DNA from 2 places in the Streptomyces kurssanovii genome. Region 2 is predicted to be linked to the other one. Evidence: riboswitches for the same ligand, from Rfam matches in the RefSeq annotation. Region 2 holds a riboswitch; the other holds the start of a gene.
The links. Region 2 has a riboswitch for glycine ahead of gcvP (aminomethyl-transferring glycine dehydrogenase). Riboswitches for the same ligand answer to the same signal wherever they lie in the genome.

Region 1 (4,409 bases), on a different contig from region 2:
CGGCGAGGATCCGGGCGCCGTCCAGCGTGCGCTGCTGGCGCTCCTTGAAGTCCTCGGAGGCGGCGACCTTGAAGGAGACCGCCTTCGCCGCGATGACGTGCTCCAGCGGGCCGCCCTGCTGGCCGGGGAAGACCGCGGAGTTGATCTTCTTGGCGAGCTCTGCGGTGGACAGGATCACGCCGCCGCGCGGACCGCCGAGGGTCTTGTGCGTGGTCGTGGTGACGACGTGGGCGTGCGGCACCGGGTTGGGGTGCAGGCCCGCGGCGACCAGGCCGGCGAAGTGTGCCATGTCGACCATCAGGTAGGCGCCGACCTCGTCGGCGACCCGCCGGAAGGCCGCGAAGTCCAACTGGCGCGGGTAGGCGGACCAGCCGGCGACGATCAGCTTCGGCTTGGACTCCTTGGCGAGGCGCTCGACCTCGGCCATGTCGACCTGGCCGGTGGCGTCGTCCACGTGGTACGCGACCACGTTGTAGAGCTTGCCGGAGAAGTTGATCTTCATGCCGTGGGTCAGGTGACCGCCGTGGGCCAGGTTCAGGCCCATGATCGTGTCGCCCGGCTTCAGCAGCGCGAACATCGCGGCCGCGTTCGCCTGCGCGCCCGAGTGGGGCTGCACATTGGCGTGCTCGGCGCCGAACAGCGCCTTGATCCGGTCGATCGCGATCTGCTCGACCACGTCGACGTGCTCGCAGCCGCCGTAGTAGCGGCGGCCCGGGTAGCCCTCGGCGTACTTGTTGGTGAGGACGGAGCCCTGGGCCTCCATGACCGCGACCGGAGCGAAGTTCTCCGAGGCGATCATCTCGAGGGTGGACTGCTGACGGTGGAGCTCGGCGTCGACAGCGGCGGCGACGTCCGGGTCCAGCTCGTGGAGAGGGGTGTTGAGAAGCGACATCACTCGGTCCCTAAGGTTTTGGTCAGCCGGCGAAATCGGTGTACTCGTCCGCGGAGAGCAGGTCCTTCGGCTCCTCGCTGACACGTACCTTGAAGAGCCAACCGCCCTCGAACGGGGCGGAGTTCACCAGGGACGGGTCGTTGACGACGTCCTCGTTGGCCTCGGTGACCTCACCGCTGACCGGGGAGTACAGGTCGCTGACCGACTTGGTGGACTCCAGCTCGCCGCAGGTCTCGCCCGCGGTCACCGTGTCACCGACCTCGGGGAGCTGGACGTACACCACGTCGCCGAGCGCGTTGGCCGCGTGCTCCGTGATGCCGACCGTCGACACGCCGTCCTCGGCGGCCGACAGCCACTCGTGCTCCTTGCTGTAGCGCAGCTGCTGGGGGTTGCTCATGACCTGAATTCTCCTGTACGCGGGGGAGTGCTGGTGAACGGGAAGAGGGTGCGGACGATCACTTCCGGCACCCGGAGGATCACTTCTGGCGCTTGTAGAACGGCAGCGCCACGACCTCGTACGGCTCGTGGGTGCCCCGGATGTCGACGCCGACTCCCGGCGTGCCCGGCGCGGCGTGGGCCGCGTCCACATAGGCCATGGCGATCGGCTTGCCGAGAGTGGGGCTCGGGGCGCCCGAGGTGACCTCGCCGATCACCGTGCCGTCAGCGACCACCGACATGCCGGCGCGGGGGACCCGGCGGCCCTCCGCGATCAGGCCGACCAGCTTGCGCGGGGGCGCCGACTCGGCACGCTCCGCGGCGGCCGTGAGCGCCTCACGGCCGACGAAGTCGCCCTCCTTCTCGAACTTCACCACCCGGCCGAGACCCGCGTCGAACGGGGTGAGCGCCGTGGTCAGCTCGTGCCCGTACAGCGGCATGCCCGCCTCCAGGCGCAGCGTGTCGCGGCAGGACAGGCCGCACGGGATCAGACCGGCGGGCGAGCCCGCGTCGGTCAGCGCCTGCCAGAGCTTCTCGGCGTGCTGCGGCTCGACGAACAGCTCGAAGCCGTCCTCGCCGGTGTAGCCGGTGCGGGCGATCAGCGCCGGGACGCCCGCCACGGTGCCCGGCAGGCCCGCGTAGTACTTCAGACCGTCCAGATCGGCGTCGGTCAGCGACTTCAGGATGCCGGGGGACTCCGGGCCCTGGACCGCGATCAGCGCGTACGCGTCACGGTCGTCGCGCACGGTGGCGTCGAAGCCCTGGGCACGCTCGGTGAGGGCGTCGAGCACGATCTGGGCGTTGCCGGCGTTGGCGACGACCATGTACTCGTCCTCGCCGAGGCGGTAGACGATCAGATCGTCGAGGATGCCGCCGTCCTCCCGGCAGATCATCGTGTAGCGGGCGCGGCCGAGGCCGACGGTGCCGATGTTGCCGACCAGCGCGTAGTTCAGCAGGTCGACGGCCTGCGGACCGGTGACGGTGATCTCACCCATGTGGGACAGGTCGAACAGCCCGGCCTTGGTGCGGACGGCGTTGTGCTCGTCACGCTCACTGCCGTACCGCAGGGGCATGTCCCAGCCGGCGAAATCGGTCATGGTCGCGCCCAGCGACCTGTGCAAGGCGTCGAGTGCGGTCAGACGGGGGGCGTTGCTCATAGGTGTGGCTCCCAGGGCATGGCTGCGAGGACAATCCTCCCCATCTGTCATCGGAACCTGAGAGGTTCGCCCCGACTACGCGTACGGGTAGTCGTGACTTGCACCTTGGGTGGAGCCACTCGAATGCGGCTCGCTTTTCAGATCTGCCTCATCACACGCGGTACGGGGCCTGAGAGATTCAAGGGAGGAACTTGCTCCTTCGGCGCCCGCCACAGAGGTGGCAGGGACTCTCCCGCGTGGATTCAAGCGGCCGGTATGGAGTTGGCGCGCACATCATTGCACGCATCGGGGAAGAGTGGAGCGTGAGGCCGCCCTGAAAACACTTGAGCCGTATTACCAATTCTTTACACTTCATGGGCAAGGGTGTGGGATGACCCGACACGGGGAGGGGGACGACGTTGCAGCCGACCGGTGCATACGCCACGACCACGGGGGCGCCCGCGCCACCGGGCATGTCCGCCGTCCCGTCCCGGGCCGGAGCGGCGACGACCGCCCTGCCCGTCCTGCGCGACCTGCGGCAGCGGGCCGGGCGCAGCCCGCACAGCCTCGTCTTCGCCGCCGGTGACGTGGTGGTCGTCTCCGGCCTCCCCGGCAGCGGCAAGTCCACGCTGATCCGGCGCGCGGCGCGGGGCCTCGGCATCGACTCGCAGGACACGAGGGACCGCTGGGACGCCCGCGCGCCCCGCTTCCTGCCGTACGCCGTCTACCGCCCGCTGGTGCGGCTCGCCCACTACGCCGGGCTGCGGCGCGCCCTCCGCTCCGGGGAGAGCGTCGTCGTGCACGACTGCGGCACACAGGCCTGGGTGCGGCGCTGGCTCGCCCGTGAGACACGACGGCGCGGCACGTCCCTCCACCTGGTGCTGCTGGACGTGACGCCCCAGGTCGCGAGAGCGGGCCAGCGCGATCGGGGCCGCGGCGTCTCCGGCTACGCCTTCGCCCGCCACCGCCGGGCCGTGTCCCGCCTGGTCGCCGACGCGGAGGCGGGCCGCCTGCCGGCCGGCTGCGCGTCGGCGGTCCTCCTGGACCGCGAGGCGGCGGGGACGCTGGGGCGACTGGGCTTCGAGTAGCGGCCGGCCGGCCCGGACCGGGCACCGCGCCGCATGCGGTGTTCTTCGGGGGGCTCCTCTCCCTACGCCTGGCGGCGTGGGGAGACCCCCACCGCGCCCTCGCGCCTGGCCTGCCCGGACCTGGCACCGCGCCGCGTGCGGTGATTCCGGGTTGCTCCCCTGTGCCTGGCGGCGTGTGGGGGACACCCAACCGCGCCCTCGCGCCTGGCCCGCCGCGGCCGGACCCCCGGAGGCCCCCCGCACCGCGCGCCCGCACGGTGCCCTCCATCTCCTACCCACAGCCCACCGCGCCGTGGGGGGTGCGCCCGGACGGCTGATCTCGCTCCACAAGATCTGGCCGGCGGCGTTTGCCTGGCCGGCGGGGCGTGTGCGTCGGCGGCGTTCGCCTGCGTCAGGCTCCGGCCGGTGGGGTTTTCCGGTCTCGGTGGCGGCGCCTGCCTCCTCGGCGGCGCCGGCCTGCGTCGGCGGCTCCTGCTGGGCCGGCTGCGCTCGCCTGCGTCGGCCGGCAAGGAGCTCGGACTTCGCCGATGGGCGTTTTCGGACTCGCCTGCCGCGGCCGAGCTCTTCGCCGGCCAGGTTCTGGACCCTCCTGCGGCGGCTCAAGCCTTCGCAGGCTGCTCAGGCCTCCGCCGGAGGGAGGCACATCCAGCCTCGCCGGCGTTTGAGGCACCTCGGGCCATCCTGGACGCCGCTGTCGAGGGTGCGCAGGTCGACTTCGACACCGCGAGCCGCATCGAGAGCCGTTACTTCTCAGAGGTGGCTATCGGTCAGACCGCCAAGAACATGATTCAGGCGTTCTTCCTGGACCTGCAGGCCATCAATGGCGGCGCCTCGCGTCCCGAGGGCATCGCCAAGCAG
Region 2 (4,409 bases):
TGGCCGCCCGCGTCGTGCACCTGGGCGCAGATGTCGGCGACGTGCTCCTCGAACACACCGTGCGTCGACGGGTAGGTGATCATCAGCACGGACAGTTCGTCGCGGTACTGCTCGATCTTGGCGCGCAGGTCCTCGACGTCGATCTCACCGTCGTCGGCGGTCTTCACCACGACGACCTTCATGCCGGCCATCACGGCGCTGGCGGCGTTGGTGCCGTGCGCGGAGGACGGAATCAGACAGACCGTGCGGCCCGCGTTCCCGTTGGCGCGGTGGTAGGCGCGGACGGCCAGCAGACCCGCCAGCTCGCCCTGCGACCCGGCGTTGGGCTGGATGGAGACCTTGTCGTAGCCGGTGACCTCGGCGAGGCGCTCCTCCAGCTCGTGGATCAGGGTCAGGTAGCCCTGGGCCTGCTCCACCGGGGCGAACGGGTGGATCTGGCCGAACTCCGGCCAGGTCACCGGCTCCATCTCGGTGGTCGCGTTCAGCTTCATGGTGCAGGAGCCGAGCGGGATCATGCCGCGGTCCAGCGCGTAGTCACGGTCGGCGAGCCGGCGCAGGTAGCGCAGCATCGCGGTCTCGGAGCGGTGCTGGTGGAAGACCGGGTGGGTCAGGTACTCGTCGTCGCGCAGCAGCGCGGCGGGCAGGGCGTCCACGCCGGCCGCGTCCAGGGCGTCGATGTCCCCGTCCACGCCGAAGGCGGCCCAGACGGCGGCCAGCTGCTCGCGGCCGGTGGTCTCGTCGCAGGCGAGGGAGACGTGATCGGCGTCCACCAGGTACAGGTTGACGCCGCGCTCGCGGGCGGCGGCGACCACGTCCGCGGCCCTGCCGGGCACGCGGGCGGTCAGGGTGTCGAAGTACGAGCCGTGCAGCAGCTCGACACCGCCGGCCCGCAGCCCTTCGGCGAGGATCGCGGCGTAACGGTGGGTGCGCCGGGCGATCGCACGCAGCCCGTCCGGCCCGTGGTAGACGGCGTACATGCCCGCCATCACGGCGAGCAGGACCTGCGCGGTGCAGATGTTGCTGGTGGCCTTCTCGCGGCGGATGTGCTGCTCGCGGGTCTGCAGCGCCAGCCGGTAGGCCTTGTTGCCGTCGGCGTCGACGGAGACGCCCACGAGGCGGCCGGGCAGGCTGCGCGCGAACTTGTCGCGGACGGCCATGTAGCCGGCGTGCGGTCCGCCGAAGCCCATCGGGACACCGAAGCGCTGGGTGGTGCCGACGGCGATGTCCGCGCCGAGCTCGCCGGGCGAGGTGAGCAGCGTCAGAGCCAGCAGGTCCGCGGCGACCGTGACGATCGCGCCGAGCTCGTGCGCCTGCTCGATCACGGGCTTGAGGTCGCGCACGGCACCGGAGGCGCCCGGGTACTGCAGCAGCACGCCGAACACGCCGCGCTCGGCGATCTCCGCGGGGATGCCCTCGCTGAGGTCGGCGGTGACGATCTCGACGCCGGTGGGCTCGGCACGCGTCTCTATCACAGCCAGCGTCTGGGGCAGGGCGTCCGCGTCGACCAGGAAGACGCCGTTCTTGACCTTGCCCACCCGGCGGGCCAGCGACATGGCCTCCGCGGCGGCCGTGCCCTCGTCGAGGAGCGAGGCGCCGGAGGTGGGCAGCCCGGTCAGGTCGGCGACGACGGTCTGGAAGTTGAGCAGCGCCTCGAGCCGGCCCTGCGAGATCTCCGGCTGGTACGGCGTGTACGCCGTGTACCAGGCCGGGTTCTCCATGACGTTCCGCAGGATGACCGGCGGCGTGAACGTCCCGTAGTAGCCCAGGCCGATCATGGGCGCGAGCACCTGGTTGCGGTCCGCCAGGGTGCGCAGCTCCGCGAGGACGTCCGCCTCGGTGCGGGCGTCAGGGAGGTCGAGGGCCTCGGCGCTCTTGATGACGTCCGGTACGGCGGCGGCGGTGAGCTCGTCGAGGGAGCCGTAGCCCACATGGGCGAGCATCTTGGCCTGGGCACCGGCGTCGGGCCCGATGTGCCGCTGCTCGAACGGAATCCCTCGCTCCAGCTGGGAGAGCGGAATGCGGTTGGCGGTCATGGTGGGAGGCCTCCTGGTCTTCGCGACCTGCGAGGGGCATCACGGCACGGATGCCCGGACGGCCTCCCCCTCTGTCATCTCGACCTGAGAGCTTCACCGGGCGTCACGGAGCGACATCCCGGCTTTCACCGTCGGTGAGAGCGGATGCCGTCCGACGCCCGCTCTGCTTTCCAGAGTGACCTCGTCCGTGCGGTACAGGTGCCTGAGAGATTCCGGGGAGGATTTGCTCCTTCGGCGCCTCCGGACTTCTCTCCGGAGGACTCTCCCGCACAGGGTCAGCGGCCGTTTGCCAGCGTACCAGCGTGCATCGCGCCGGATCGCTCGAGTGGCCGACACCCGGAATGTGGACTTTTGTAGTCGTTGGAGAACAGTTGCGACCACTTGGAGGGACCGTGCAGACCGACATCGATCCGCGCAGCCTGATCGGCCGCAAGGCGTTCGACCGCAACGGAACCAAGATCGGAACCGTTGACGAGGTGTACCTGGACGACGCCACGGGCGTGCCCGAGTGGGCGGCCGTGCGCACAGGCCTCTTCAGCCGTGACGCCTTCGTCCCTCTCGAGCCGAGCGAGCTCGTCGACAACGCGCTGCACGTGCCCTACGAGCGCGCACTGATCAAGGACGCGCCCGACTTCGGAGTGGGCCGCCACCTGTCGCCCGAGCAGGAACTCCAGCTCTACCACCACTACGGACTCGACCTCTCCGGTCCGCCTCCCGCACCGGCGCCCGCTTCCGGCGACCGTTCCTTCGGCCGGGTCGCGGGGCAGGAGGACTGACCGGCAGCCGCGCTCCGGCGTCGCCGGGTCCGGACGCAGGACCAAGCCCCTGTCCCACCGCCGCTTCCCCGTCGCCCCTCCCCCGCCGCGCCCCTCAGCCCGGCCGCCGGTCCGGGACGGTCTCCGGAATCGAAGCCGGACCCACCTGCCCGCTCCCGCCGCCGCCCATGGCCGGCGGGGGCTCCGTCCGCCCGGCGGGCCGCACCAGCGGCAGTGGGTCCGCGGCTTCCAGATCCTCGTCGTCCACCCGGAACGTCCGCACCCTGCCCGGCGCCGACCACGGCTCCTCGAACCGCACGGTGACCCTGCCGACGCCGCTGCCCTGGACCCAGCCCGGCCCGTACGTCGCATGGCGCACGTCCTGTCCGGCCGCCCAGCGCCGCTCCGCCGGGTCGGGCCGCGCTGGCTCGGGACGCTGCGGTTCGCCCGTCTCGGACGCGGCTCCCTCCGGCACGGTGGGCGCACCCTCCTCGGACTCGGCCCCCGCAGCCGCCTCGGCCTCGGCCTCCGCCTCTGCGGCGGCCTGCGCGAACAGGTCCTCCTGGGTGTAGTCCGCGAGCCCCGTCACGCCCACGCCCAGCAGCCGTACGCCGCCGGTGGTGTCCACCGACTCCAGCAGCCTGCCTGCCGCCTCCCGCACCACCGCGGGGTCGTCCGTCGGGCCGCGCAGCGTCTCCGAGCGCGTCAGCGTCGAGAAGTCGTACCGGCGCACCTTCAGCACGATGGTCCGGCCGGAGTGGCCGCTGCCGCGGAGCCGCCGCACGCACCGCTCGGCGAGCCGGTCCACCTCGAGCCGGACCCGCACCCGGTCGTGCAGGTCCACGTCGAAGGTGTCCTCCACGGACACCGACTTCGCGTCCCGCTCCGCCACCACGGGCCGGTCGTCGTGCCCCAGAGCCATCCGGAACAGCGATGCCCCGTGCGCCCTGCCGAGCAGCCGTACCAGCTCGTCCTCGCCCGCCTCCGCGAGGTCCGCGACCGTGGTCATGCCGGCCCTCCGCAGGTGCTCCCCCGTCGCGGGCCCCACACCGGGCAGCGTCCGGACGGGCAGCGGCCCGAGCAGGTCCCGCTCGGTCCCGGGGTCGATCAGCACCAGGCCGTCGGGCTTGGCCTGCTCGGACGCGATCTTGGCGATCATCTTGGAGCCTGCCAGTCCGACCGACCCGGTGAGCCCCGTGACGGCCCGGATGTCGGCGCGCAGCCGCTCCCCCGTCTCACGGGCGGACGGGGCGTCGTGGGCCGCGCCACCGGCCTCCAGGTCGACGAAGGCCTCATCGAGGCTCAGCGGCTCCACCAGCGGCGACAACCGCCCCAGCAGCTCCATGACCTGCTCGCTCACCGAGCGGTACAACGAGAAGCGTGGTACGAGACAGGCGGCGTTCGGTGCGAGCCGTCTGGCCTGCGCCATCGGCATCGCCGAATGCACACCGAAACGCCGGGCCTCGTAGGAGGCCGTGGCCACCACCCCGCGCGGACCGAGTCCGCCGACGATCACCGGCTTTCCGCGCAGCGAGGGCTTCGCCGCCTGCTCGGCGGCGGCGAAGAAGGCATCCATGTCGAGATGCAGGATCGTCGGCGCGGTTCTCACATGTTCGATGCT

Region 1: it holds a riboswitch for glycine, as region 2 does, so the genes downstream of both, gcvT (glycine cleavage system aminomethyltransferase GcvT) here and gcvP (aminomethyl-transferring glycine dehydrogenase) in region 2, are expected to answer to the same signal.

What each region holds. Positions count from the first base shown of each region.
Region 1 is NZ_JBFAQK010000102.1:104-4,512, reverse strand. It holds gene glyA (serine hydroxymethyltransferase) at 1-892, opposite strand, end outside; gene gcvH (glycine cleavage system protein GcvH) at 915-1,289, opposite strand; gene gcvT (glycine cleavage system aminomethyltransferase GcvT) at 1,369-2,484, opposite strand; glycine riboswitch at 2,633-2,729, opposite strand; gene AB0K36_RS34025 (AAA family ATPase) at 2,937-3,551, shown strand; partial or broken gene AB0K36_RS34020 (3-hydroxyacyl-CoA dehydrogenase NAD-binding domain-containing protein) at 3,957-4,409, shown strand, end outside.
Region 2 is NZ_JBFAQK010000024.1:89,425-93,833, forward strand. It holds gene gcvP (aminomethyl-transferring glycine dehydrogenase) at 1-2,033, opposite strand, end outside; glycine riboswitch at 2,214-2,311, opposite strand; gene AB0K36_RS18965 (PRC-barrel domain-containing protein) at 2,426-2,809, shown strand; gene AB0K36_RS18970 (DNA polymerase IV) at 2,904-4,397, opposite strand.